DNA from 3 places in the Kluyvera sp. CRP genome. Region 1 is predicted to be linked to each of the others. Evidence: riboswitches for the same ligand, from Rfam matches in the RefSeq annotation. Region 1 holds a riboswitch; each other region holds the start of a gene.
The links. Region 1 has a riboswitch for thiamine pyrophosphate ahead of thiB (thiamine ABC transporter substrate binding subunit). Riboswitches for the same ligand answer to the same signal wherever they lie in the genome.

Region 1 (9,937 bases):
GCAGGAAGCCCCCCAACGAAACATCATCATCTCATTCGACCCCAACTACCGGGATGGACTCTGGGGCGACAATCCACAGGAGTTTATCACGCGTTGTAGGCCCTGGTTCCACCAGGCGGATATCGTCAAAGTCAGCGAAGAGGAGCTTGCCTTCCTCACCGGCGAAAAAACGAATGAGAAGGGCTGTGAGCAACTGCACCAGGCGGGCGTCAGCTATGTCACCGTCACCTGCGGACACCGGGGGACATGGCTCAGCCATCGCTCAGGCAGGCAACAGTTGGTTCCGTCTATCGCCATTGCCTCCATTGATTCAACCGGAGCCGGCGACGCTTTTATTGGCGCATTGCTACAGCAAATAGCAAAACCAGATTGTCAGTTTGATAACTACGATCACATGCAGAAAGCCGTTCTCTGGGCCAACGTCTGCGGCGCGCTAACCTGCACCCGCTTTGGCGCGATCGACGCAATACCTCATGCCGCCGAGGTCAACACCTGTCTCGACCGGGAAGCATAAGGCGGACGACGTTGCCGGGCCACGAGCGAGTGGCCCGGTCTACCGGGCTTATACGTCCTTAACCCGCGCAGTCATCGCCAGCGTTACCACCGAAATCCCCGCAATCACCCAGTACACCGAGAAGTGGCCAAAGTTTTGCGCCAGCGCGCCCTGAATGATCCCGGCCAGGATCACCCCGGTCGAAATGCTGTTGGTAAACAATGTGGTCGCCGCCCCGGCGCGTCCCGGCATCAGGTCCTGGAACCACAGCATGCCAATCCCGGCGACAATGCCGATAAACACGGCGTTAAACAGCTGTAATATCAGCAGCGCGGTATGGCTGTGGAAGAAGATAAGCCCAACGTAGAACAGCACCCCGGCGGCCACTGCAGTGACCATCATCCGACGCTTACCGAAGTGCTTCACGTAGTAGCCCGCAATGATCATCGCCGGAATCTCCAGACCCGCGGCGGTGCCCATCAGGATCCCCGCCAGGCTATCCGGCAGACCAAGATCGCTGCTGATCCACAACGGCATATCGATGATATACATCGTGTTACAGGTCCACATCAGCGTGGAAGCGATAAACAGCATCCGTACGTTGCTGTCTTTCCAGCCGCTAATCTGATTCTGCACCGCGTCAGCAGGCTGCTCGACTCGCGCCACCGAGGGTAACGTTAGCGCAATTAGCGTCAGGCTCAGGATAAAGATCCCCGCCGCGATGGCGAACATGGTGGTAAAGCCGTAGTTCAGCGCCAGCATAAACGCCAGCGGCGGGCCAATCACCCACGCCAGCGACAGCTGGGCACGCATCACCGAGCTAAACATCACCACCTCGCGCGCCGAGCTGTCGGCGTACTCACGGGCGAGCGCAAACAGTTGCGGCATCGCGGCGTTGGCGATGGATGCCAGCATCACGCCGCAGGTAATCAGCGTCAGGTAGTGGCGGTTGAAGGCAAACAGCAGCGCGTTACCTACCGCCATCAGGCAGCAAAACATGATCAGCTTGCGTCGGTCGCCCCGGCTGTCGGATCGCCTGGCCAGCGCCAGGCTGACCGCGATCCCGGCGATCGCGTTAACGGTGTAAAACAGGCCGACCCAGAACGGCTGGACGCCCACTTCACGGCTGAGAAACAGGCTCAGCGTCGGCGCCTGTAGCGCCCCCGCCACGCCCATCATAAATGCCACCAGCATAAAAGCGGCGTACACACCGTTGAGACGTCGTCCCATCGTCATTAACCAGAGCATGTGAAATCCTTTAAGCACGCGAAAGAATAAAAAAAAGCCAGCAGATGATACCTGCTGGCAAATACTCAGTCACACATGATTTGGCGAATTAATGCTCAGAGGCCGATTTCGTAACTTCCCATTGCATCAGAGAGTTCAGCACTTCAAGCCGCTGTGCCGTTGCCTGGCGGGCCAGCCAGGAAACATTTTTGGTCGCTGCGAAATAACGCTGGTAAAACTGATGGATGGTAGACCTCTTCATACACACCTCCTCGCTTCATCGAAATCCATTATTGGCCTAATATAGGGATTAATAAATTGCTGAGTTTTTACCAGGAGTTCCCCTTTTATGCCTTCAGGTCGCTTACAGCAGCAGTTCATCCGTTTATGGCAGTGCTGCGAGGGAAAATCGCAGGAGACGACGCTTAACGATCTGGCGGCGCTACTGAGCTGTTCACGTCGTCATATGCGGACATTACTCAACACCATGGAGGCTCGGGGCTGGCTCACCTGGGAAGCGGAAGCCGGGCGCGGCAAGCGTTCCAGACTCACGTTCCTCTATACCGGGCTGGCGCTTCAGCAGCAGCGCGCGGAGGATCTGCTGGAGCAGGATCGCATCGATCAACTGGTGCAACTGGTCGGCGATAAAGCGGCAGTACGCCAGATGCTGGTCTCGCATCTGGGGCGCAGCTTCCGTCAGGGTCGGCACATTCTGCGGGTGCTCTACTATCGCCCGATGCACAACCTGCTGCCTGGCACCGCGCTTCGCCGCTCGGAAACCCACATCGCCCGGCAGATTTTCAACGCCTTAACGCGGGTAAATGAGGCAAATGGGGAACTGGAAGCCGATATTGCTCACCATTGGCAGGAAATTTCCCCCTTACACTGGCGTTTTTATTTGCGTCCCGGCATCCATTTCCATCATGGGCGCGAACTGGAGATGGAAGACGTTATTGCCTCACTGGAGCGCAGCATGACGCTGCCGCTGTTCTCCAACATCACGCAGATCCACTCTCCTACCGCATGGGTGCTGGACGTGCATCTGGCCGAGCCTGACCGCTGGCTGCCGTGGCTGCTGAGCCAGGTGTCGGCGATGATTCTGCCGCGCGAATGGCAAACGCTGCCTAATTTCTCGCGGATGCCGGTAGGAACCGGCCCCTACTCGGTCGCGCGCAATAACCTTAACCAACTGAAGATCCTCGCCTTTGATGACTATTTCGGTTTCCGGGCGTTGATTGACGAGGTTAACGTGTGGGTGCTGCCAGAAATCAGCGAAGCGCCAAACGGTGGCCTGACGCTTGAAGGCTCTACCGAAAGTGAAAAAGCCGTCGAAAGCCGGCTGGAAGAAGGCTGCTATTACCTGCTGTTCGATGCGCGGAGCACATTGGGCCGTAACCCAACGGTACGCCAGTGGCTGAGCCACCTGTTTCATCCCAACAACCTGCTCTACCGCGCGGGCGAGCAGCATCAGAGCCACTGGTTTCCCGCCTACGGCCTGCTGCCGCGCTGGCACCATGCGCGCAGCCGCGCCTGCGAGAAACCGGCCGGGCTGGAGTCCGTCACCCTCACCTATTATCGGGATCACGTCGAGCACCGGACCATCGGCCAGATTATGGAAACGCTGCTGGCGGAGCATCAGGTCAAGCTCAACATTCAGGAAGTGGACTACGACGAATGGCACCGCGGCGAGGTGGTCAGCGATATCTGGCTTAACAGCGCCAACTTTACGCTGCCGCTCGATTTTTCACTGTTCGCCTATCTGTATGAAGTGCCGATGATTCGCCATTGTATCCCCATTGACTGGGAACAGGACGCGCGGCGCTGGCGCGCGGGCAACCTGCCGCAAGCCGACTGGTGCCAGCAGTTGCTCGCTAATCAGTCGGTGGTGCCGCTGATTCATCACTGGCTGATGCTCCAGGGGCAGCGCAGTATGCGCGGCGTACGGATGAATACGCTGGGCTGGTTTGACTTTAAATCCGCCTGGTTTGCACCGCCGGAGCCGTAGGGCTTTTGATTTATTCACGTAATCATTACAATGTGCCGTTCTCAACGGGGTGCTGTGCGTCGTGCGCGGCTGAGAGAGACCCGTCGAACCTGATCCGGATAATCCCGGCGAAGGGATTTGAGGCTAACTCAAAATCCTTTGCCACCCATTTACTGAGGTGCAAAGTGCTCAAGAAATTACTCCCCCTGCTGGTGCTGGTTACCGCGCCCGCGTTCGCAAAACCCGTGCTGACGGTCTATACCTACGACTCCTTTGCTGCCGATTGGGGCCCAGGCCCGGCGGTGAAAAAAGCGTTCGAAGCCGACTGCGACTGCGAGTTGAAATTCGTGGCGCTGGAAGATGGCGTCTCGCTGCTCAACCGTCTGCGCATGGAAGGGAAAAACAGTAAAGCGGACGTCGTGCTGGGGCTGGATAACAACCTGCTGCAGGCCGCGACCGACACCAAACTGTTCGCCAAAAGTAACGTTCCGGCCAGCGCCGTCAACGTGCCGGGCGGCTGGAACAACGACATCTTTGTGCCATTCGACTATGGCTACTTCGCTTTCGTCTACGATAAAAACAAGCTGAAAAACCCGCCGAAAAGCCTGAAAGAGCTGGTTGAGAGCGAGCAGAAATGGCGCGTTATCTACCAGGATCCGCGCACCAGCACGCCGGGCTTAGGCCTGCTGCTGTGGATGCAGAAAGTGTACGGCGATAAAGCGCCGGAAGCCTGGCAGAAACTGGCGGCGAAGACCGTCACCGTTACCAAAGGCTGGAGCGAAGCCTACGGCCTGTTCCTGAAAGGGGAAGGCGACCTGGTGCTGAGCTATACCACCTCCCCGGCCTATCACATCATTGAAGAGAAGAAAGACAACTACGCGGCGGCGCCGTTTGCCGAAGGCCATTACCTGCAAGTCGAAGTGGCGGCAAAAACCGCGGCCAGCAAGCAGCAAAAACTGGCGGACAAATTCCTGCAATTTATGGTCTCTCCAGCTTTCCAGAACGCCATCCCGACCGGCAACTGGATGTATCCGGTAACCCAGGTTGCGCTGCCGGAAGGTTTTAACAGCCTGGTGAAACCGCAGACCTCGCTTGAGTTCACGCCGCAGCAGGTCGCCAGCGAACGTCAAAACTGGATTAATACATGGCTCCGCGCCGCCAGCCGCTAATTCCGGGTTGGCTCTACCCAGGGCTTACGGCCACCACATTGATGGTGGCCGTCGCTCTGGCGGCTTTTCTGGCGCTGTGGCTAAACGCCCCCGAAACGTCGTGGTCAACGCTGCTCGGCGATAGCTATCTGTGGCACGTGGTGCGCTTCTCCTTCTGGCAGGCGTTTCTCTCTGCGCTGTTATCGGTGCTGCCCGCCATTTTCCTTGCCCGCGCGCTCTATCGACGCCGTTTCCCCGGCCGTCAGCTGTTGCTGCGCCTGTGCGCGATGACCCTCATCCTGCCGGTGCTGGTCGCCGTCTTCGGCATTCTGACCGTCTATGGCCGTCAGGGATGGCTGGCGCAACTGTATGCCTGGCTCGGCTGGCAGTGGAATTTCTCCCCCTACGGCCTGCAGGGCATTCTGCTGGCGCACGTCTTTTTCAACATGCCGATGGCGACCCGTCTGCTGCTGCAAGCGCTGGAGCAAATCCCCGGCGAGCAGCGCCAGCTTGCCGCTCAGCTTGGAATGCGCGGCTACCCGTTCTTCCGCTACGTGGAATGGCCCTGGATGCGGCGACAGATTCTGCCCATCGCCACGCTGATTTTTATGCTCTGCTTCGCCAGCTTCGCCACCGTGCTGTCGCTGGGCGGCGGGCCTTCCGCCACCACCATTGAGCTGGCGATCTACCAGGCGCTGAACTTTGATTACGATCCGGCGCGAGCGGCAATGCTGGCGTTGATTCAGATGACCTGCTGTCTGGCGCTGGTGCTGCTTAGCCAGCGTATGAGCCGGGCCATTGCGGTGGGCAATAGCCAGATTCAAGGCTGGCGTGACCCGGACGATCGCTGGCATAGCCGCATCGCCGATGGTGTACTCATCTTCCTGACCCTGCTGTTACTGCTGCCGCCGCTGCTGGCGGTGGTGGTAGATGGCATTCACCCGTCGATGCTCTCCGTCTTTAGCCAGCCGATTTTATGGCAGGCGCTGGGCACGTCGCTGCGTATTGCTCTCGCCGCAGGTCTGCTTAGCGTGACGCTCACAATGATGCTGCTGTGGAGCAGTCGCGAGCTGCGGGCGCGTAACCAGCCGCTGGCCGGTCAGACGATGGAACTGAGCGGGATGCTGATTCTCGCGATGCCGGGCATCGTGCTGGCCACCGGCTTCTTCCTGCTGCTTAATAACACCATCGGCCTGCCCGACTCCGCCGACGGGATTGTCATCTTCACCAACGCGCTGATGGCGGTACCCTACGCGCTGAAGGTGCTGGAAACGCCGATGCGCGACATCACTGCACGCTACAGCATTCTCTGCGAGTCGCTGGGACTTAGCGGGTTTACTCGCCTGCGGGTAATTGAATTACGCGCCCTCAAAAGACCGCTGGCGCAAGCGCTGGCGTTTGCCTGCGTGCTGTCGATCGGCGATTTCGGCGTGGTGGCGTTATTCGGCAACGAGAATTTCCGCACGCTGCCGTTTTATCTTTACCAGCAGATTGGCGCCTACCGCAGTCAGGACGGCGCGGTGACGGCGCTGATACTGTTACTGCTCTGCTTCCTGCTCTTTACCGTGATTGAAAAGTTACCCGGACGCCATGCTAAAACTGAATGATGTGACCTGGCTGTATCAGCACCTGCCGATGCGCTTTAGCGCCACGATTGCCCAGGGCGAGAAAATTGCGGTGCTCGGCCCAAGCGGCGCGGGGAAATCGACGCTGCTCAATCTGATCGCTGGATTTCTGACGCCCGCCAGCGGCACCATCATGCTGGAAGGCCGCGTCCATACGCATACGCCGCCGTCCCAGCGACCGGTGTCGATGCTGTTTCAGGAAAATAATCTCTTCAGCCACCTGACGGTGCGCCAGAACATCAGCCTGGGGATGAGCCCGCGTCTCAAGCTCACCGACGATCAGCAACGCAGGCTACAGGTCATCGCCGGGCAAATGGGGATTGAATCAATGCTGGAAAGACTGCCGGGCGAGCTTTCCGGCGGCCAGCGCCAGCGCGCCGCGCTGGCCCGTTGCCTGGTGCGGCAGCAACCCATTCTGCTGCTGGACGAACCTTTTTCCGCGCTCGATCCGGCGCTACGTCAGGAGATGCTGCAATTAGTCGACGACGTGTGTCAGCGCCAGAATCTGACGCTGCTGATGGTGTCGCACAGCGTTGAAGACGCGGCGCGAATTGCGGCGCGAGCAATGGTGGTGGCGGAAGGGCGAATCGCCTGGGATGGTAAGACCGAAGCGCTGCTGAGCGGTAAGGCCAGCGCTTCGGCACTGTTAGGTATCGCTGAGTGAGGGATTGCCGGATGGCGGCTGCGCCTTATCCGGCACATTACAGCCCGACCACCTTACGCAAAATCTCGATATACACTGGCATCAGCGGATGACGAATCACGCTGACCAGCGCCACCACGCCAACGCCCAGAATCAGCGGTGCCAGAATCAGTAAACGCTGACGCGTCAGCACGTTGCTGAGACGGTCGTGATTCTCCTTTGCGCTACGCCACAGTCGCCAGCACAGCCACGCGCCGAGCCACAACAGCAACGCCGCCGCCAGCAGCAGCCACTTAAAGCTGGCGCTATTTTCATCGGCGGGAATATCAATCGCCGCGCCGGCGAGGATCCCCGGCAGGAAATAGAGCGGCGGCCACAGCAGGCAACCAATGATATTCGGGGGAATAAACCGGGCAATCGGCAGATCGAGCATGCCCGCCACCATGGGAACCACGGGGCGAGTGGGCCCAATAAAGCGGCCAACCAGAATCGTAAACATACTGTGCTGATGCAGCGCGTATTCGGTTTTATCGAGCAGCGCTTTGTTTTTCTTCATAAACGACCAGCGGTGCAGCGGCTTTTTAAAGCGCCAACCCAGCCAGAAGGAGATCCAATCACCCAGCAGGCAGCCCACGATCCCCGCCAGCCACGCCTGCCAGAAGTTCACCTCGCCGCCGCCAATAAGCGCGCCCAGGCCTGCCATCATCACGGTGCCCGGCAAAATCAGCCCCACTAACGCCAGTGATTCCAGAAACGCCACCAGCGCCACCGCAATCAGCGAGTAGGTCGTGGACTGCGTAATAAAGTGTTCCAGCAATGCTTGCATAGTGTGCCCGGTTTGAAAACGAAGCAGGGATTCTCCAGAGCCCCCTCTGCATCGTCAAGCCATCAATTGTCTAAATAGTTTACTGGCAAAGACAAAAGCCGACACAGTGCATTTCCTTTTCTTTACTTTTTATTCACAGCCGGCGCGGAATTCGCTGGGGCTGGCACCGGTACATTTTTTAAAGACCCGGGAGAAATAGAGCTGATCTTCAAAGCCGACATTGCGCCCGACGCTGGCAATCGGCATGCGCGTGGTGCTCAGCAGCAGCTTGGCCTGGCTGATGCGCTGATCTTCACGCCAGCTCAGCACGCTAACGCCCAACTGCTGGCGGAAAAGATGCGACAGCCTTGATGGCGACAGGCAGACGTGCTGGGCCACGCTGGCAATATCAAACTGACTATCGGCAAGATGATCGCTGATGTACTGGCAGGCATCGCGTACGCGGTTATCCATGGGCGGATGCAGCGATTCGTTGATCGCCTCCATGCGCCGCAGCAGCAGTTGCTCAAGCAGGTTGATGGCCAGCAGTTCGGAATAGCGCCCTACGCCCTGTCCGGCGTCGATAATTTTACCGAACAGCTCGGAAATTTCGCTCTGGTGCGCTTCATCCGGGCGATAAAAACCGGTTTGCGCCACGATGGCGGGCCAGTTTAGCCACTCGTGCCAGTAGGCGCGCGGGCGGAAATAGACCCACTGGTGATACCACTCGCTCGCGTCCGGGTGGCGGCCATAGTGGTGAATTTCGCCCGGCGGGAACAGCAGCATGTCACCCTGGCGGCAGACAAACTGCTTGCCCTGGTTTTCAATCACCCCTTCACCGCGCACCGTCAGGTTCAGAATAAACCCCTTCATGCCCAGCGGTCGGTCGATGAAAAAGTCCAGGTAACCACCGGCTTCAATCGGCGTTAACCCCGCCACCAGATGGGCGTTAAAGGAATAACCAGGCAGCAGGGGATCGTTTTGCATTTCAGCCATTTCTGCACGCTCTCACTGATATTTAAAGAAACCAATTATCCATATTCGGCTTTTTATCGGCACGGCCGCCGCGCTCAATGAATAACAGAACCGACGCGGCTGTCAACCCTGTTATTTCAAAGCACTTAGAGAATAAAGCCGCAAGAGAAGCCGGCTCATAACCACAACTGAAGTGTCTATAAAGACGACAGAAAAGTCCACATTGATTATTTGCACGGCGTCACACTTTGTGAGGTCACAGCAAGATCATCCATAAGATTAGCGGTTCCAGCCTGACGTTTTTTTGCGGGGATATCTACTGTTTCACTATCACGTTTTCATTGAGATGGAGTAACACGATGGCAATCGCAATTGGCCTCGATTTTGGCAGTGACTCAGTCCGCGCCCTGGCAGTAGATTGCGCGACGGGGGAAGAAATCGCGACCAGCGTTGAGTGGTATCCGCGCTGGCAGGAAGGGCGTTTCTGCGACGCGCCGAACAACCGTTTTCGCCACCACCCGCGCGACTATATTGAATCCATGGAAGCGGCGCTGAAGGGCGTGCTGGCCGAACTCTCCAGCGCACAGCGCGCGGACGTGGTCGGCATCGGCGTTGACAGCACCGGCTCTACCCCAGCGCCGATTGACGCTGACGGCAACGTGCTGGCGCTGAAAGAGGAGTTTGCCGACAACCCGAACGCCATGTTCGTACTGTGGAAAGATCACACCGCAGTAGAAGAGGCAGAGGCCATCACCCGCCTGTGCCACCAGCCGGGCAAAGAAGATTACTCTCGCTATATTGGCGGTATTTACTCCAGCGAATGGTTCTGGGCCAAGATTCTTCATGTCACTCGCGAAGACCCCGCCGTGGCGCAAGCCGCAGCATCGTGGATTGAGCTGTGCGACTGGGTTCCCGCGCTGCTTTCCGGCACCACCCGCCCGCAGGATATCCGTCGCGGTCGCTGCAGTGCCGGGCATAAATCGCTGTGGCACGAAAGCTGGGGCGGCCTGCCGCCGGCGTCGTTCTTCGACGAACTG
Region 2 (9,937 bases), 560 kb from region 1:
TGGGCGCGGGTCGCTTTGTACTCCGGTAAATAGCGGCCTGCCTGGCGCATCATCCATACCGGGGTGACGTCTACGGGCTGGCGCAGCAGCGCACGCAGGTAACGATCGTTCTTCAGTTCGCTCATTTTTACATTCCTTTAGCGTTGATGCGCCTATTGTAACATGTCAGTCGTAATCAGCCCGACACATTGCCACAGTATCTTCGATCAGGCGACGCGCGACGGTGCCCGGCGGCGGTAGAAGCGGCAGATCGTCATAGCGATACCAGTTAGCGTTAAGCAGCTCTTTCGGATCGATGACGATATCGCCGCTGTCGTACTCCGCCATAAACGCCGTCATCAGCGACTGCGGGAACGGCCACGGCTGCGAAGTAATATAGCGCAGGTTTTTCACCTTAATGCCGCTCTCTTCCATCACCTCACGCGCGACCGCTTGCTCTAAGGTTTCCCCCACTTCGACAAAACCGGCCAGCACGGTATGCACGCCGTTGCGGTGGCGAACATGCTGGGCCAGCAGGATGGAATCCTCACGGCGGATCGCGACGATAATGCAAGGGGCAATTTGCGGATAGTAACGTTCGCGACAGTGGCTGCACAGCATCGCCCACTCGGTTTTACTCGGATGCATGGTGTGGCCGCAGTAGCCGCAGAACTTATGCGAGCGATAAAACTCAGCCAGCTGTACGCCGCGTCCGGCGAGTTGAAACAGCCCCACATCCTGGTCGAGCACCTGGCGCACGGTGCCCATATCATGGCGGCGTTGCTGCTGTACCAACCAGACAGGAGAGCCTTCCCACTCGCCAATCTGGAGTGCGCGCTGGCCCACAAGATCGAAATTTACCGCTTCGCCAATTGGTATTTCCCCACCGGGCAACCATAATTTTTGTTCGTGGCTGACGATCCACCAGCCGCGATCCGATTTTTCAATAATACGATCCATATCTCTTGCGCTACCTTTGCTTCACAGGCATGTTGTTAACATTATTATTACATAATGACGTGAGCAGATTTTAATCTTATCGATGCGGGGTCAACCTATGTTAAACCAGTTAGAAAGTCTAAAAGAGCGAATTCATGGACACCACAGACTGGTCGACCGTTGGCTGAATATTCGTAAGCACCTGCTCGTGGCTTACTACAATCTGGTTGGCCTTAAGCCTGGCAAAGAATCATTTATGCGTCTTAATGAAAAGGCGCTTGATGACTTTTGTCAGCGGCTGGTCGACTACCTTTCTGCCGGTCATTTCAGTATTTATGAACGTATTATCCATAAAATGGAAGGCAACAGTCCGCTTTTAAACGCCAGCAAAATCTGGCCGCTGCTGGACGCCAATACCCAACAAATTATGGACTACTACGACTCTGCGCTGGAGAACGCTATCGACCAGGATAACGTATATGCGTTTCAGCAGGCGTTGTCCGATATTGGTGAAGCGCTGGAAGCCCGTTTTCTATTAGAGGATCAGCTCATCATGCTGACCTTCGAGGCCCTCGGCCAGGATGAAATAAAACGCCCGGCTTGAGATTTGCCGCATTAACGAGTAGTTTACAATCATTACCTCTAAGATAGAGGTTACTTCTTGTCGGAGTGCCTGGTGCGCAAGCACGGGCTGAGACCGTTAATTCGGGATCCGCGGAACCTGATCAGGTTAAGACCTGCGAAGGGAACAAGAGTAATTCAGCTTTATGCTGCTGCCTTTACGGGCGGCGCACATCCATTACTCCATCCGTCGTCTGACAAGCCACGTCCTTACTTTTTTGGAATGAGCTATGTCTGTCACTACTAAACCATCACGCCGTGAACAACGCGCCCAGGCGCAACACTTTATCAATACGCTGGAAGGGACCGCCTTTCCTGAGTCAAAACGCATCTATATCACCGGCTCACAGCCGGATATCCGCATTCCGATGCGTGAAATTCAACTGAGCCCGACGCTCATCGGCGGCAGTAAAGACAACCCGCAGTTTGAAGAGAACGAAGCCGTGCCGGTGTACGACACCTCCGGCCCGTATGGCGATCCTGAGGTGGCGATTAACGTCCAGCAGGGTCTGGCGAAACTGCGCCAGCCGTGGATTGACGCACGTAACGATAGCGAAGAACTAGACGACCGTAGCTCGGCTTACACCAAAGAACGTCTGGCCGACGATGGCCTGGACGATCTGCGTTTTACCGGCCTGCTGACGCCGAAACGCGCCAAAGCGGGCAAGCGCGTCACCCAGTTACACTACGCCCGCCGGGGGATCGTCACTCCCGAAATGGAGTTCATCGCTATCCGTGAAAACATGGGCCGCGAGCGCATTAGCAGTGAAGTGCTGCGCCACCAGCATCCGGGGATGAGCTTTGGCGCGCGCCTGCCGGAAAACATCACCCCGGAATTCGTGCGTGATGAAGTCGCCGCGGGCCGCGCGATTATCCCTGCCAACATCAACCACCCGGAATCCGAGCCGATGATCATCGGTCGTAACTTCCTGGTGAAGGTTAACGCGAACATCGGCAACTCTGCCGTCACCTCCTCTATCGAAGAAGAGGTAGAAAAACTGGTGTGGGCGACGCGCTGGGGGGCGGATACAGTGATGGATCTCTCCACCGGCCGCTATATCCACGAAACCCGCGAATGGATCCTGCGTAACAGCCCGGTACCGATCGGCACCGTCCCGATCTACCAGGCGCTGGAGAAGGTCAACGGGATCGCCGAAGACCTTACCTGGGAAGCGTTCCGCGACACGCTGCTGGAGCAGGCTGAACAGGGCGTCGACTACTTCACCATTCACGCGGGCGTGCTGCTGCGCTACGTGCCGATGACCGCCAAACGCCTGACCGGGATTGTCTCGCGCGGCGGTTCGATCATGGCAAAGTGGTGTCTCTCCCATCACAAAGAGAACTTCCTGTTCGAACATTTCCGCGAGATTTGCGAAATCTGCGCCGCCTACGACGTTTCCCTGTCGCTGGGCGACGGCCTGCGCCCCGGCTCCATTCAGGACGCTAACGACGAAGCGCAGTTCTCCGAGCTGCATACGCTGGGCGAGCTGACCAAAATCGCCTGGGAATACGACGTGCAGGTGATGATTGAAGGCCCGGGCCACGTGCCGATGCATATGATTCAGCGCAACATGACCGAAGAGCTGGAGAGCTGCCACGAAGCGCCGTTCTACACCTTAGGGCCGTTGACCACCGATATCGCGCCGGGCTATGACCACTTCACCTCCGGCATTGGCGCCGCGATGATCGGCTGGTTTGGCTGCGCGATGCTGTGTTATGTGACGCCGAAAGAGCACCTCGGCCTGCCGAACAAAGAAGATGTGAAACAGGGGCTGATCACCTACAAAATTGCCGCCCACGCCGCTGACTTAGCGAAAGGCCATCCGGGCGCACAGATCCGCGATAACGCCATGTCGAAAGCGCGCTTCGAATTCCGCTGGGAAGACCAGTTTAACCTCGCGCTCGACCCGTTCACCGCCCGCGCTTATCACGATGAAACCCTGCCGCAGGAGTCCGGCAAGGTTGCCCACTTCTGCTCCATGTGCGGGCCGAAGTTCTGCTCGATGAAAATCAGCCAGGAGGTCCGCGACTACGCCGCCGCGCAAACCATTGAAGTGGGGATGGCGGATATGTCGGAAAACTTCCGCGCCAAAGGCGGCGAAATTTATCTCAAGCGGGAGGAAGCCTGATGTATCAGCCTGATTTCCCGACCGTGCCGTTCCGCCTCGGGCTTTACCCGGTGGTGGATAGCGTTGCATGGATTGAGCGTTTACTGGAGGCGGGCGTACGCACGATCCAACTGCGTATCAAAGATAAGCGCGATGAAGAGGTGGAAGCGGATGTTATCGCCGCCATCGAGCTGGGGCGTCGTTATGACGCCCGCCTGTTTATCAACGATTACTGGCGTCTGGCAATTAAGCACCGCGCTTACGGCGTGCATCTGGGCCAGGAAGACCTTGAAACCACCGACCTGAAAGCGATTCAGGCGGCGGGCTTACGCCTGGGCGTATCGACCCACGATGATATGGAGATAGACGTGGCGCTGGCCGCTAAGCCTTCTTATATCGCACTCGGCCACGTCTTCCCGACGCAAACCAAGCAAATGCCTTCCGCCCCGCAGGGGCTGGCGCAGTTGGCCAGTCATATTGAACGACTGGCGGATTACCCGACCGTCGCCATCGGCGGCATCAGCCTTGAACGCGCTCCGGCGGTACTGACGACCGGCGTCGGCAGCGTGGCTGTGGTTAGCGCCATTACCCAGGCGGCAGACTGGCGTGAAGCCACCGCGCAACTGCTGGCAATCGTGGGAGTCGGCGATGAATGACCGTGACTTTATGCGCTACAGCCGGCAAATCCTGCTCGGCGATATCGCCATTGAAGGCCAGCAAAAGCTGCTCGCGAGTCATGTGCTGATCGTGGGTTTAGGCGGGTTAGGCTCGCCTGCCGCGCTGTATCTGGCGGGAGCAGGCATCGGCAAACTGACGCTGGTAGACGATGACGACATTCATCTGAGCAATTTGCAGCGCCAGATTCTATTTACCACCGATGATATCGCGCGTTCAAAATCTCAGGTTGCCCAGCAGCGCCTGACACAGCTCAACCCGGATATCGAACTGGTATCACTCCAGCAGCGACTAAAAGGCGAGGCACTGCGGCATGCGGTAGCACACGCCGATGTGGTGCTCGATTGTACCGATAACATGGCCACGCGCCAGGAAATTAACGCCGCCTGCGTGGCGCTCAACACTCCGTTAATTTCCGCCAGCGCCGTCGGCTTTGGCGGCCAGCTAATGGTCCTCACGCCACCGTGGGAACAAGGCTGTTACCGCTGCCTGTGGCCGGACGATGTCGAGCCTGAACGCAACTGCCGTACCGCCGGTATCGTCGGACCGGTTGTTGGTGTGATGGGCACCTTGCAGGCGCTGGAGGCGATTAAATTACTCAGCGGTATTGAGACGCCCAGCGGAGAGCTACGCCTCTTTGACGGTAAAACCAGCCAGTGGCGCAGCCTGGCGCTGCGTCGCGCCAGCGGCTGTCCGGTATGCGGAGGGCGACATGCAGATTCAGTTCAATGACGAGCCGATGCAGTGCGCCGAAGGGCAAACCGTCAGCAGCCTGCTCGCTACGCTTAATCAGCTTAAACCGGGCGCGGCGTTGGCGCTCAATCAGCAGATCCTGCCGCGCGAGCAGTGGCAGCAGCAAATCGTGCAGGAAGGCGACCAGATCCTGCTTTTTCAGGTTATTGCAGGGGGTTGATATGTTACGTATTGCCGACAAAACGTTTGATTCACATCTGTTCACCGGTACCGGGAAGTTTGCCTCATCGCAACTGATGGTCGAGGCAATTCGCGCTTCCGGCAGCCAGTTGGTGACGCTGGCGATGAAACGCGTGGACCTGCGCCAGCACAACGATGCGATTCTGGCGCCACTGATTGAAGCGGGCGTCACGCTGCTGCCCAATACCTCCGGGGCGAAAACCGCTGAAGAGGCGATCTTCGCCGCCCAACTGGCGCGGGAAGCGCTGGGCACCCGCTGGCTGAAATTAGAAATCCACCCGGATGCCCGCTGGCTATTGCCGGACCCGATCGAAACGCTAAAAGCCGCCGAGGCGCTGGTGAAGCAGGGTTTTGTAGTGCTGCCCTACTGCGGCGCGGATCCGGTGTTGTGCAAGCGGCTGGAAGAGGTCGGCTGCGCGGCGGTGATGCCGCTCGGCGCGCCTATCGGTTCGAATCAGGGGCTGGAAACCAAAGCGATGCTGGAGATTATTATCCAGCAGTCCACCGTGCCGGTGGTGGTTGATGCGGGCATTGGCGTGCCCAGCCATGCGGCGCAGGCGCTGGAAATGGGCGCTGATGCGGTGCTGGTCAACACGGCGATTGCCGTGGCGGACGATCCGGTGATGATGGCAACCGCTTTCCGCCTGGCTGTAGAAGCGGGAGTACTGGCGCGTCAGGCGGTGCCGGGTAATCGTAGCACCTACGCCAGCGCCACCAGCCCGCTCACCGGATTTCTGGAGGCCCTGTCATGAAAACCTTCAGCGACCGTTGGCGGCAACTGGAGTGGGACGATATTCGCCTGCGCATCAACGGTAAAACCGCCGCCGACGTGGAGCGCGCGCTGAACGCCGCGCATCTTAGCCGGGACGATTTGATGGCGTTGCTCTCCCCCGCCGCCGCCGATTATCTGGAACCGATGGCGCAGCGGGCACAAAGGCTGACCCGACAACGCTTTGGCAACACCGTCAGTTTCTACGTGCCGCTTTATCTCTCAAACCTCTGTGCCAACGACTGCACCTACTGCGGCTTCTCCATGAGCAACCGCATCAAGCGTAAGACGCTGGATGAGGCTGAAATTGCCCGCGAGTGCGCCGCTATCCGGGCGCTGCACTTTGAGCACCTTCTGCTGGTGACCGGCGAGCACCAGAGCAAAGTGGGCATGGACTATTTCCGCCGCCATCTCCCGGCCATTCGCCGCCAGTTTTCCTCGCTACATATGGAAGTGCAGCCGCTGGCAACCGAGGAGTATGCCGAGCTCAAGACGCTGGGGCTGGATGGCGTGATGGTGTATCAGGAGACCTATCACGAAGGGATGTATGCCCGGCATCATCTCAAGGGAAAAAAGCAGGACTTCTTCTGGCGACTCGACACCCCAGACCGGCTCGGCCAGGCCGGGATTGATAAAATCGGCCTCGGCGCGCTGATTGGCTTGTCCGATAGCTGGCGGGTTGACTGTTTTATGGTCGCTGAGCATCTGCTGTGGCTCCAGCAACGTTACTGGAAAAGCCGCTACGCCATCTCCTTCCCCCGCCTGCGGCCCTGTGCAGGTGGAATTGAACCGGCATCGCTGATGGACGAGCGTCAGTTGGTACAGACCATCTGCGCCTTCCGCTTGTTTTCGCCAGATACGGAGTTGTCGCTATCTACCCGTGAATCTCCGTGGTTCCGCGATCGCGTGATTCCGTTGGCGATCAACAACGTTAGCGCATTCTCAAAAACGCAGCCCGGCGGCTACGCCGATAATCATCCTGAGCTTGAGCAGTTTTCTCCTCACGATGGCAGGACGCCTGACGAAGTGGCCGGCGCGCTTGCCGCTCGCGGACTTCAGCCGGTATGGAAAGATTGGGACAGCTGGCTGGGGCGTGGGATCCAGCGCTAAAAGTCGTCTACACTTATTCAGGACGAGGAAATTAACCTCGTCCTATTCCTAATTATTGACGGAATAATATTTCATAAAAACCGATTGGTACTAGCAATTTAATCTAAAGATGTAGATTAAATACTCATATTTAATTCAATACCGTATAATTATTGAGTCAAAAATATGTGTATAAAATTGCAGTGCCAGTTTTCGCTGGTTTTCGGCAATTTGCCCAGGAATGGAAACCATGATGAGTTCTCACAGCAGAAGGCTGTCATTTACCACACCGATCTTTATTAGCTTTGCCGGCATTATTCTGTGTTTTGTCATCATCGCTACGCTAGTTACGATAATTCAACGTAACGATATTATTCGTGATTATCATAGTATTAACCGCAATTTTACCCATAACCTGGCGGTCAATTACACCGAATCTATCCTGCACGAAAACGATTATATTCTGGGCCGTGCTGCAACCTATTTAGCTCGCAACGATGAGCTGAACAGGATCGTAAATATCAATCCAGAGCAAGGGTTGCAATCCATGATGCAGCTTCTGTCGATGATGCCGACGGTCTCATCGCTATCCATCGCGGATACTGAAGGACATTACCTGCGTGCTCCGCAGGCGGTTGAGCGCCAGAACTCGCCGGTTTTCAATGCCACCACCCGCCCCTGGTTTGTGCATCAAGGAGACGTGGGGATCTTCAGCCGCTATACCCAACCTTATACCGACTTTTTTACTCAACAGCAGACCGTTACGTTGGCAAAACCGGTGATCTCAACCGATGGCAAACTGAGGGGAACGCTGGCGTTCCACTTTGATTTAGCTGCCATGAGCCATACCCTGCGCCAGATGAGGCCGCCGGTACAGGGGGAGTTCTTCGTGGTTAACCGCCAGGGGCTGGCGCTGCTGCATCCGGACAGCGGCAAGCTTTTCCAGCCGGTGGTTTCCGAGCAGTTGCTCGGCAGTATGACGGCTGGCGAAGGAGAAGTGTTCGATAAGGCTACCCGGACCTGGTATTACTACTACTCGTTCAGCAATCCCGACTGGTTTGTGATTTATAAAGTCACGGGTCATACGCTCAGCGTGCTGGCGCAGCATGAGAGCATCATCATTTCGTGGGGCTTCGCGCTGGCAGGTCTGATTATCATCACCTTCGGCCTGTATTTACGCCACGCTTCCCGCGGCATCCTGATGAACATCATCAACGCTATCAAGACAGGTGATACCAAGCGCGCGCCGGGCCTTGAGGTGATGTTGCATAAAGCCATTGAAACCAACAAAGAACGCGAGCAAGCCTACGTGCGCCAGGCCACCGTCGATTCACTCACCGGCTGTAAGAACCGCTGGGCCTTTGACACCGACATCACCGCGCTGATGAACGCGCGTCAGTCATTTGCGCTGGCGCTGGTTGATATCGATAACTTTAAATCGATCAACGATACCTGGGGTCATCTCAGCGGCGATATTGTGCTACGCAGCGTGGCGCGCGAAGGGATTGCCATCTTACAGGCGCATGGTCTGTCGCTCTACCGTTACGGCGGCGAGGAGTTTGCGGTCATTTTCCCCGCCGAACACGTTGCCGAGTCTGCCGCGCTGCTTGAGCTGTGGCGGATGAACGTCGCCAACCGTACGTGGCGTGAGGAAGGTTTGCATGTCACCTTCAGCGCCGGGCTTGGCGAGTGGCATATGGAAACGCTGGATCATCTGGTCTCCAGCGTCGACGAGGCGCTCTACCGTGCTAAACGGCAGGGCAAAAACCGTATCGAGCGAACCTCAGAAACCTGACGCTTTTGCCCCGTGATAGAAAACCCGCTTTGCGGGTTTTTTTATATCTTCATCGCACGAAAATGTAACCGGTTTCAGTTTTTTGAGACGATCTTTGTGATGGCTTACACACAATCGTCGCAAAGCGGTTGTTGATCGTTTCAGCTCGCGATAAACATGAGTCATCACGGGTCATGAGGGAGCATTATGAAGAATATCGTTTTATGCTGCGCTGCAGGTATGTCCACCAGCATGCTGGTTCAACGTATGAAGGATGCAGCTCAGAAGAAAGGGGTTGAAGTCTCAATTAAAGCCGTACCAGTGGCCGAATTCAAAGCGAACATCAACGAAGCAGATATCGTTCTGCTCGGTCCGCAGGTGAAGTACGAGCAGGCTAAACTGCAGGCTCTGGCAGATCCTCTGGGCAAGAAAGTCGCGGTCATCGATATGATGGACTACGGCATGATGAAAGGCGACGTTGTGCTTGAGAAAGCCCTTAAGTTAATGGAGTGAGAAAGACGTGGAAGATTTAGAATCAATCATCATGGAACTGCTGGTCAACGCCGGTGCCGCACGTAGTTCTGCATTAACCGCATTACAGCTGGCACGCAAAAGCGACTTCGAAGGCGCAGAAAAAGCGATGGAAGAGTCCCGCGAGTTTGTCAAACTGGCTCACGGTATCCAGACTCAGCTGATTGGCATCGACGAAGGCACGGGCAAGCTGCCGGTTAACCTGATTACCGTTCACTCTCAGGATCACCTGATGAACGCGATGGTTATCCAGGACCTGGCAACCGACATGATTGAGCTGTATCGCCGTATTCCACTCGTTAGCTAAGCGCACAACAACGGAATAGAAAAGGCACCCAATTGGGTGCCTTTTGCTTTTGTAAGCCGGATAAGGCGACGCATCCATCCGGGAATGTGCTCTATGATTACCTGATGTCGCTGCGCTTATCGGGGCTACCGGAACCATAAAAAAGGCCAGTCCGAAGACTGGCCTTTTCAACTTATCGCACTAACGTGAACGATTAGTCGTTATCAGAACCA
Region 3 (9,937 bases), 930 kb from region 1:
CCAGCGACAGTTACGGATCGCCCCGACCACCGCCAGGCTCGCCGCGCCGTTGCCGTGCACTTCGCAGTCCATGCCGAAGGATTCCGCCAGCGCCGCCACCTTCATCGTTGGCGTAATGCCGCCCACGCCGTTAGCGCCCGCGCGCAGAATGTCGCACGCGCCCGCTTTCACCCAATCCGCACGGCTGTGGTGCTTACCGCCAAAGCTTTCCGGCCCGATAATCGGGATAGAGAGGTTTTCCGCCAGCCACGCGTAGGACGACATGCTGTCCTCTTCCATCGGTTCTTCAAACCACGCGAAGTTGAGTTTTTCCAGCTCCTTACCTATCCACAGCGCTTCGGTACGGCTGTACCAGTGGTAGCCGTCGATCATCAGGTCGATATCCGGCCCCACCGCCTCGCGTACCGCGGCGCAGGCTTTGATATCCATTTTCGGGTTTGGCGCGAAGGAGACCGGCGGCATCCAGGTGTGCAGCTTGATAGCCTTATAGCCGCGCGCCACCAGGGTTTCGGCAAAGGCCGCGTACTCTTCCGGCGTGGACAGGCCACCTGCTAAATCGTCGCCACACATGGTGCTGCCGTAGGCCGGCACTTTGTCACGATAGCCGCCGAGCAGTTTGTAGACCGGCATATTGAGCTTACGCCCAATCAGGTCCCACAATGCTTGTTCCACGAAAGACAACGCGCGTTCGGTCAGCTGATGCGCGCTGCCGCGCTGCCAGTGCACCAGGTCCTGCCAGATGCGTTCACGGTCGAACGGATCCTGACCAACCAGCACTTTACGGAAAAAGGTATTTACCACGAACGGGCGCACGATTTCCGGCGGCGCAAACGAATAGCCCTTGCTGCCATCGTCCGCGGTAATCGTCAGCATCGCCATTTTGGCCATGCTTTCTGGCCCCGGATGGGAGTGCCCGGCGCTATCGGAGACGCGGCGGGTGGGATGCTGGAAAACGGTGACATTTACAGATTCAATTTTCATTATGTGTCCTTAGTACAACATTCGACATGGCGCTTAACGCGCCACAATCCTGTGTCCAACACTGATCCGATAAAACGGTTTTAGGGAATTGAAAAGGCGTTTCATGACTAATCTAAGCACAAAATAACAGCGCTTCCACGGACAAATAGCGCTAACAATCGACTGTTTTTTGGGCATGCGCACAAGGAGGCGTGATGTTTTTCACAAAAGGATAACGAAGTGTGAAGGGGATCGGCCTCCTCACCCTGGCGGGCGAGGAGGCAAACTTTTAGGCGAAGGTAATCTTGCTATCGAGGTAAACGTCCTGCACGGCGTTGATCAACTGCACGCCGTCGGCCATGGATTTTTTGAACGCTTTACGGCCCAGAATCAGCCCCATGCCACCAGCGCGTTTGTTGATAACCGCCGTCCGTACCGCGTCGGACAGGTCGGTCTCACCGCCCGCCGCGCCGCCGGAGTTAATAAGCCCCGCGCGGCCCATATAGCAGTTCGCCAGCTGATAACGCACCAGGTCAATCGGGTTGTCGGTGGTCAATTTGCTGTATACACGATCGTCGGTATAACCAAAGTTCACCGCTTTATAGCCGCCGTTATTTTCGGCCATTTTTTGTTTGACGATATCCGCGCCGATGGTCGCCGCCAGATGGTTGGCCTGCCCGGTCAAGTCGGCGGAGACGTGATAGTCAACGCCGTCTTTCTTAAACGCAGGGTTGCGCAGGTAGGCCCACAGCACCGTCACCATCCCCAGCTCATGCGCGCGCTCGAAAGCGGCAGAGATCTCCTTAATCTGGCGGCGAGACTCTTCTGAACCAAAATAGATGGTCGCCCCTACAGCCACCGCGCCAAGGTTGAAAGCCTGCTCAACGCTGGCATACAGCGTTTGATCGAAAGTATTCGGATAGCTCAGCGTTTCATTGTGGTTGAGCTTCACGAGGAACGGAATGCGGTGTGCGTAGCGGCGCGAAACCGACGCCAGCACGCCGTAGGTTGAGGCCACGCAGTTACAGCCCGCCTCAATGGCCAGTTCGACGATGTTTTTCGGATCAAAATAGAGCGGGTTGGCGGCAAACGAGGCCCCGGCCGAATGCTCAACGCCCTGATCGACCGGCAGAATCGACAGGTAGCCCGTACCGGCTAAACGCCCGGTATTGTAGAGCGTCTGCATGTTTCTCAACACCGCAGGTGGGCGGTTGTTATCCACCATCACCCGGTCAACGTAGTCGTGGCCAGGCAGATAGAGCTGGTCGGCTGGAATGGTCATACAACGATGCTGTAAAAGGCTGTCGGCGTCTTTGCCAAGCAACTGCGCAATATCAGTCATAGCTATGCTCCCGTAAGCGCCGACATCATGTCGGCTGGATGTCCTGCTCAAGTTTTTTGAGCAGGATAAGCCTGGTACCGGGGGCGTAGAATGTCCAACTTTTGTCGGTTTTAACGCACAAGCTGCTGGCACGCAGACGGGACAGTTACCACCACTCGTGGAAATGGTGCACTGGGCCAATCCCCTCGCCCACTTCCAGCGTATCGGCCTGCGCCAGCGCTTTCGACAGCCAGGCTTTCGCCACCGGCACCGTTTCCTGCCAGCTGGCGTGACGTGGCCGCAACGCCGCCAGCGCCGCCGACAGCGTACAGCCGGTGCCATGGGTGTTTTTCGTCACCACCCGTGGCGCGGTAAACCGCGTTTCACCGTCGGCGGTAAACAGCCAGTCCGGGCTTTCGGCGTCGTCCAGATGGCCGCCTTTCATCAGCACCGCTTCACAGCCCAGCGCGCGCAGCGCGCGCCCTTGTTCCAGCATCTCGCGTTCGCTGCGGGCATGCGGCGCGTCAAGCAGCGCCGCCGCCTCCGGCAGGTTTGGCGTAATCAACGACACCTGCGGCAGCAGACGCTGACGCAGCGTCGTCACCGCCGATGCGCACAGCAGCGGGTCGCCGCTTTTCGCCAGCATCACCGTGTCGAGCACCACGTTCTGAATACGATAACGCGCCAGCCGCTCGGCCACAGCTTCAACAATATCGGTCTCGGCCAGCATGCCGATTTTGGTGGTATCAATGCGCACGTCGCTGAACACCGAGTCCAGCTGCGCGGCGACAAAATCGGGTTCAATGCGATAGACCGATTGCACCCCGCGGGTGTTTTGCGCCACCAGCGCGGTCATCACCGAACAACCGTAGGCACCCAGCGCGGAGAAGGTTTTCAGGTCTGCCTGAACGCCTGCGCCGCCGCTAGGGTCGGTACCGGCGATGGTTAAGGCGTTAATGCGCTTCATGCCGCCACCTCCGCATTCATCGCGTACAGCGCATCGAGGAAGGCAGGCATAAAGCTGCCCGGCCCGCGCCCCTCGGCGGCCTGCTGCCCGGCGAATTTCATCAGCGCGCAGGCGCCCGCCACATTTTCCAGACGGCTGCCCGACAGCGCGCAGCTGGCCGCCACCACCGCCGACAGCGCGCAGCCGGTGCCAACCACCCGCGTCATCAGCGGATCTCCGCCCTGCACTGCCAGCGTTTGCTGACCATCGGTGATGTAATCCACTTCTCCCGTCACCGCCACAATCGCGCCGCTTTCTCGCGCCAGCTTCTGTGCCGCTGGCAGCGCCGTCGCGGCCGTATCGGTGGTATCCACGCCGCGCCCGCCGTGGCTCTCGCCCGCCAGCGCCAAAATTTCAGAGGCATTTCCACGAATCGCCGCAGGCTGTAATGGCAGTAAGCCGCGGCAGAATTCACTGCGCAGCGTCAGTGCGCCAACGGCAACCGGATCGAGCGTCCAGGGCGTCTTCGCCGCATTCGCGCTTTCCACCGCCGCAAGCATCGCCTGCGCACGCGGCTGGGTTAAAGTGCCAACGTTTATCAATACCGCACTGGCTATGGCGGAAAACTGCGCGGCTTCACCGGCATCAATCACCATCGCGGGCGAGGCGCCAAGGGCTAACAATACGTTGGCGGTGAAAGTCTGCACGACATCGTTGGTCATACAGTGAACAAGGGGGGCATGCTGGTGAAGAATATGGGCAGTACGCGCGGATTGCGCGGGGTTTAGCAGGTTAACGTGCATGGTTTGCTCCTGCCATAACGCGAAGAAGCAATGACCAGGCGGTCTCTGACTTCCCTACGCTGGCATTATCCAGATCAGGTGGTACGGGTATTTCTCAGCCTTCACCAGGAAGGGCACCCCGAGTCGTTTAGCGGCGTGGCCGCTTTTTTGCAAGCGTAAGGGAAGTTTCTCGCTTAAGCAAGCCTCTTCCCCCGCGAGAAATCACGCTATAAACAGCAAGGTTATATCTAATAGTCGTTAAACTTTAATTAACACGCTCACGACAGGTAAAAAAAAGATAGCCATGACTTTCTTTCATACGAAACGAAAAACCAGATAGCCATAATTAAACCCGCGACGAAAGAAAAAATAAAAAAACAAAGAAAATCATTAGACTCGCTTTAGAACCAATCATAAAAACTGTTTTCTATAGGAATAATCCTTATCGATAAATGGTAGGATGAGTTCATCCAACCATTTGAATTAATTAAAAAATAACATTTAAACCTCACTACATTCACCACGTGAATCTATCAACAAAAATCATGATCCTAATCAATATTTATATAGTCAACTTACTGGATAGTTGCTTCGCGTTACAAAGAAAGCGGCAAACTTCTGCTTGCCTTAGTGATTGATAGTCAATGATAAAAATTATTCTTGCGTATGTGATCGTCTCCCTCGCGCTGGTAGCAACCGGGGCATTAGGGGCGGTGGTATATAGCAATGCAGTCTCCATAATCACGAACGACTGTTATCACTCATAACAATTAAAACCTGAAAATAATTTATAATTAACGGTCCCGAAAATATTACGGGGAGAACGTTAAACATTTATTCAGGTGACGTTCTGGTCTATATAAAAAATAAGGTTAATGATGAAAGCAAAAATAATGCTGTTAGCCGTTGTGGCAAGCTCGGCGATTCTTGCGGGTTGCTCTACCCCGGCACAGCGAATGGCGGCATGTGAGGCGCAAGGTATTTCTAAAGATACCTGCTATTTATCCGAACAAAACAGACAGCAAGGGATCAACAACGCGGCCATGACCGCGGCGTATGCCAACGCGGCCAACGCGACTCGCACTCACGACGCGGAACAACACGCGCAGGCGGCGCACGTCGCCGATCCCATGCGTGAAGCGACGCTCTCTTCTAATGTGCTAAAAGCAACGCTGTCTAACGGTTTCTTCTCGGCGACGATTAATGGCAAAAAAGCCGTTGTGAAGCGTATTAACGCCAATTTTTATGAAATTCGCGGAGCGGGCTATATTATTTCCGTCAGTATGAATGCAGACGGCATTGAAAGCGCATCGTGGAATAAGACCCATGGCCGTGAAAACGGCATGCTGACCGTCAAACAATAAAAATGGATACAGGGAGGTAGACGCCTCCCTTATTCTGTTGGCGCTACTCGGCGGCGTTCTCACGCAGCGCTTTAAGCAGCAGCGTAAAGCAGGACTCAATTAGCGGCGGCAGCGTCTGCGGCCCGCGCATTAGCGCCACCGTACGCGTCAGCGCTGGTTGCTGAAGCTGCGCTACCCGCAGCGTTGGGTCTTCAAGGTGGGTGGTGTAAAGCTGCGGCAAAATCGCCACCGCCAGCTGCGAGCGCACCAGCCCGTACAGCGTTTCGATATAGTCCACCTGATAACGCGTATTCAACGTCAGCCGCTGGCTTTCAACCAATGCCCCGACCAGACGCTGCACGTTCCCCTTTGAGAATACCGCAATATCGCGCCCCGCCAGCAGTTTCCAGGGTAAATGTGGCTGCCCGGCTAGCGGGTCGTCCCTGTGCAAAACCGCCACCAGCGGATCTTCACGCAGCGGGAAGAGCTGCAAATCAGCCGGCAGCGAACTGTCGATGGCGCCGACGCCAAAATCAATTTGCCCGCTTTGCAGGTCGCCAACCATGGCATCGTTGGTGCGATCGTGAAATTCAACGCGCAGACGCGGGAACGCCTGTGCCAGCATCTTCGGCAGCAAAGGAAATAACAGCGAACTGACCGACGGCACCAGCCCAATGCGCACCGTTCCATCGCCGCCCGCCTCGACGATTTGCTGCATATCCTGAAACGCCGTCTGCGCCACGCTCAGCACCCGCTGGGCATGGGGAAGTATCGCCGCCCCCAGCTCGGTTAACGTCACCGCCGAAGCGGTACGATTCACCAGCTTGCCGCCAAGCACCGCTTCCGTCTGCCGCAGGGCGCTGCTGAGCGCCGGTTGGCTAATGGCCAGACGATTCGCGGTGTCCGTAAAGTGACGCAGTTGGGCCAGCGTGACAAAATACTGCAGTTGTTTAAGCGAGAGCGCGGGCAATCGCTGCCAGGGTTCGGTCATGTTGTGCTTCACTCGTGACGATCACGCAGAATAAGCCGAAGTTATCAGGTGATAAGTTTTTTCATCTGGGCAACCGTTTGCTCTGCCCCTAAAGTAGCGCACATTATCCCTGTGCCGGAGATGTTATGTCCAGCAATGCTGAAAACCGCCGCCGCGCCGTTCAGGCCGCTCGTGGTGAAGTTCCGTTCGACCTGCTGCTCACCGATGCTTACATCGTCGATATGGCGACGGGTGAAATTCGCGAAGCCGACGTAGGTATCGTCGGCGACATGATTGCCAGCGTCCACCCGCGCGGTAGCCGCAGCGACGCCCTTGAACGCCACTCCCTGCCCGGTGAATTCCTCTCTCCCGGCCTGATGGACACCCACGTCCACCTGGAAAGCTCACATCTGCCGCCGGAGCGCTATGCCGAAATTGTGCTGGCGCAGGGAACCACCGCCGTCTTCTGGGATCCCCATGAGCTGGCCAACGTGCTGGGCGTGGCAGGCGTGCGCTATGCCGTAGAGGCGAGCCGCCATTTGCCGTTGCAGGTGATGGTTGCCGCGCCGTCCAGCGTCCCGTCGACGCCGGGTCTGGAAATGTCGGGTGCCGAATTCGCCGGCGCGGAAATGAGCACCATGCTCGGCTGGCCGGAAGTGCGCGGCGTGGCGGAAGTGATGGATATGCACGGCGTGCTGCACGGCAGTTGCCGCATGCAGGAGATTGTGCAGGCGGGGCTGGATAGCGGCAAACTGATCGAAGGCCACGCTCGTGGGCTGAGCGGCGCCGATTTGCAAGCCTATCTGGCCGCAGGCGTCACCTCAGACCATGAACTGACCTCCGCTGACGATGCGCTGGAAAAGCTGCGCGCCGGGCTGACGCTCGAAATTCGGGGTTCCCACCCTTACCTGCTGCCGGATATCGTCAAAGCATTGCAAACGCTGCCGCATCTCTCTTCGCAGATTACGGTCTGCACCGACGACGTGCCGCCGGATATGCTGCTGGAAAAAGGCGGCATCATCGCTCTGCTCAATTTACTGATTGAACACGGACTGAGGGCCACCGACGTTCTGCGCTTCGCTACGCTGAACGCCGCCATTCGTCTGCAGCGAAACGATCTGGGGCTGATTGCCGCCGGTCGCCGCGCGGATCTGGTGGTCTTTGATTCGCTGGATAAACTCTCCGCCCGCGCGGTCTACGTCGCCGGGAAACAAATCGCCCGCGACGGCAAGCTGCTGGCAGCGATTCCCCCGGCCCCTGGCGTGACGCCGCCGCGCAATACGCTGCACCTGGATCCACTCAGCGCCGATGACTTCGCGTTGCGAGTTGGCCGCATTCAACACGGCGTCGCGCGGCTTCGCCACATCCGCGGCGCGCGCTTTACCCAATGGGGCGAAGTGGACGTCGAGATCCGTGACGGCCAGGTGCAGATTCCCGACGGATTTAGCCTGATTTGGGTTAAGCATCGTCATGGCCGACATGCCGCCACGCCGCAGATTGCCCTGCTGGAAGGCTGGGGCGAACTGCGCGGCGCTATCGCCACCAGCTACTCGCACGACTCACACAACCTGGTAGTGCTGGGCCGTCACCCCGAAGATATGGCCCTGGCGGCCAATCAGCTGATCGCCTCGGGCGGCGGCATGGCGCTGGCGCAAAACGGCGGCATTCTGGCCCACGTGGCGATGCCGATTGCCGGGATGCTTTCTGACAAACCCGCCGACGAGCTGGCCGCGGAATTCCGCAATCTGCGCGATCTCAGCGCGAAGGTTGCCGACTGGGAGCCGCCGTATCGGGTCTTTAAGGCGATTGAAGGCACCTGTCTTGCTTGTAACGCCGGGCCACATTTAACCGATTTAGGGCTGACCGACGGCACCACGCGACAGATTGTCAACCCGGTCATTTCATCACAACACACAGCACAACAATAATCATGGGAGCGCCACATCATGGCCGATAATACCCTTAACTCCACCACCTCCGGGAGCTGGTTGGAACGGCGCTTTGCGCTTTACTCGCGCGGCAGTTCGCTGCGTACCGAATGTCTGGCGGGCATCACCGGCTTTCTGGCCGCCGCCTATCTTTTAGTGGTCATTCCAGGCCTGCTGGCGGTAGGCGGAATGGATAAAGGGGCGGCCACCACCGGTACCATTCTGGTGTTCGTCGGCGGGACGCTGCTGATGGCGTTTTATGCCAACCTGCCGTTTATCGTCGGCCCCGGTATTGGCGGGTCGGTGCTGGTAGGCGTGACGCTCGCGGGCAGTGAAAACATCGGCTGGCCGATTGGCTTAGGTATTGCCTGCTGGTCAGGGATCCTCTTTTTCCTGCTGACCAAATTCGGCCTGCGCGAAGTCGTCACCCGCTCGGTACCGCAGTCGATAAAACTCGGATTAACCGCCTCTATTGGCCTGTTTGTCGCGGTGCTGGGGTTCCGCAACGCCGGGCTGGTGCTGGCGAACGCCAAAACGAACGCCTTAATGTTGGGCGATTTCCTGGCTCCTGGCGCACTGGTCGCGCTGTTCGGGCTATTTCTGGCCATCGCTCTGCAGGCGCGAAGCATTCCTGGCGCCATTCTGTGGGCCATTTTATTTGCCACGCTGGTCGGTATTCCGGCGGGCGTCACCCGTCTGCCAAACCACTTTATCGATGTGCCGCATTCACTGACGCCCGTGTTAGGCCAGATTGATATGCTGGGAGCGCTCAATATTGCCTTCCTGCCGTTCCTGTTTGTCTTCTTCGCTTCAGAGTTCTTCTCCACCATGGGCACTACCCTGGCGGTCGGCGGTGAAGCCGGGCTGCTGGATGAAGAAGGCAATATGCCGCATATTAATCGTCCGTTTATGGTCGACTCGATTGCCGCCGCGGTAGGGCCATGGCTGGGGATCCCAGCGGCCACCGCGCTGATTGAATCTTCAGCCGCGGCAGAAGCCGGAGGCAAAACCGGCCTGACGGCTCTGGCCGCAGCGGTGATGTTCCTACTGATGCTGCTGTTCACTCCGGTGGCGCTGATGATCCCGAAAGAAGCCACCGCGCCAGCATTGATTCTGATTGGCCTGAATATGTTCAGCGGCCTGCGCAAGGTCGATCTGGCCAACTTTACCGACGGTCTGCCGGTGCTGATGATGGTGATGATCACGCTGATTGCCAACAGCTTCGGTACCGGGATTGCCGGTGGCCTGCTGTTTTACATCGTGATCAAGACAATCGCCGGTAAATGGCGCGAGATTCCTGTCGGGCTGTGGGTTCTGGCAGTACCGCTGGTGTATTACTTTGCGACGCTGGTACGACACTAATCTTGCAGGCCCCATCAGATGAGCGTGGCAAACACGCTCGTCTGGTGGGGAGCAGAATTATCACGCTGAATTGATTGTAATTTTTTTCAAATCTTGATGACGCCCACCATCAGTAGATAATATATTTTCAGTTTACAAAGAGGCTGAAAATATTATGCCAGAACAATCAGACATTAAGCTAAGACCCCTTGAACGCGAAGATTTGCGCTTTGTGCACCAGCTCGATAATAACGCGAGCGTGATGCGCTATTGGTTCGAAGAACCTTATGAAGCCTTTGTTGAACTAAGCGATCTTTACGATAAACACATCCACGATCAGAGCGAA

Region 2: it holds a riboswitch for thiamine pyrophosphate, as region 1 does, so the genes downstream of both, thiC (phosphomethylpyrimidine synthase ThiC) here and thiB (thiamine ABC transporter substrate binding subunit) in region 1, are expected to answer to the same signal.
Region 3: it holds a riboswitch for thiamine pyrophosphate, as region 1 does, so the genes downstream of both, thiM (hydroxyethylthiazole kinase) here and thiB (thiamine ABC transporter substrate binding subunit) in region 1, are expected to answer to the same signal.

Annotation. Positions count from the first base shown of each region.
Region 1 covers NZ_CP082841.1:237,887-247,823, forward strand. Annotated here, with positions in the region: gene K7B04_RS01100 (carbohydrate kinase) at 1-514, shown strand, start outside; gene K7B04_RS01105 (sugar efflux transporter) at 563-1,741, opposite strand; gene sgrT (glucose uptake inhibitor SgrT) at 1,830-1,982, opposite strand; gene sgrR (HTH-type transcriptional regulator SgrR) at 2,070-3,725, shown strand; TPP riboswitch at 3,761-3,859, shown strand; gene thiB (thiamine ABC transporter substrate binding subunit) at 3,890-4,873, shown strand; gene thiP (thiamine/thiamine pyrophosphate ABC transporter permease ThiP) at 4,849-6,459, shown strand; gene thiQ (thiamine ABC transporter ATP-binding protein ThiQ) at 6,443-7,141, shown strand; gene K7B04_RS01135 (DedA family protein) at 7,179-7,946, opposite strand; gene araC (arabinose operon transcriptional regulator AraC) at 8,076-8,921, opposite strand; gene araB (ribulokinase) at 9,260-9,937, shown strand, end outside.
Region 2 covers NZ_CP082841.1:795,050-804,986, forward strand. Annotated here, with positions in the region: gene hemE (uroporphyrinogen decarboxylase) at 1-125, opposite strand, end outside; gene nudC (NAD(+) diphosphatase) at 166-939, opposite strand; gene K7B04_RS03630 (Rsd/AlgQ family anti-sigma factor) at 1,037-1,522, shown strand; TPP riboswitch at 1,574-1,683, shown strand; gene thiC (phosphomethylpyrimidine synthase ThiC) at 1,770-3,668, shown strand; gene thiE (thiamine phosphate synthase) at 3,668-4,303, shown strand; gene thiF (thiazole biosynthesis adenylyltransferase ThiF) at 4,296-5,054, shown strand; gene thiS (sulfur carrier protein ThiS) at 5,035-5,235, shown strand; gene thiG (thiazole synthase) at 5,237-6,007, shown strand; gene thiH (2-iminoacetate synthase ThiH) at 6,004-7,134, shown strand; gene K7B04_RS03665 (sensor domain-containing diguanylate cyclase) at 7,367-8,908, shown strand; gene K7B04_RS03670 (PTS sugar transporter subunit IIB) at 9,095-9,400, shown strand; gene K7B04_RS03675 (PTS lactose/cellobiose transporter subunit IIA) at 9,408-9,725, shown strand; gene rpoC (DNA-directed RNA polymerase subunit beta') at 9,919-9,937, opposite strand, start outside.
Region 3 covers NZ_CP082841.1:4,470,553-4,480,489, forward strand. Annotated here, with positions in the region: gene K7B04_RS21275 (mandelate racemase family protein) at 1-981, opposite strand, end outside; gene fbaB (class I fructose-bisphosphate aldolase) at 1,250-2,302, opposite strand; gene thiD (bifunctional hydroxymethylpyrimidine kinase/phosphomethylpyrimidine kinase) at 2,448-3,248, opposite strand; gene thiM (hydroxyethylthiazole kinase) at 3,245-4,030, opposite strand; TPP riboswitch at 4,065-4,161, opposite strand; gene K7B04_RS21295 (hypothetical protein) at 4,888-5,373, shown strand; gene K7B04_RS21300 (LysR family transcriptional regulator) at 5,417-6,343, opposite strand; gene K7B04_RS21305 (adenine deaminase C-terminal domain-containing protein) at 6,469-8,250, shown strand; gene K7B04_RS21310 (NCS2 family permease) at 8,269-9,612, shown strand; gene speG (spermidine N1-acetyltransferase) at 9,767-9,937, shown strand, end outside.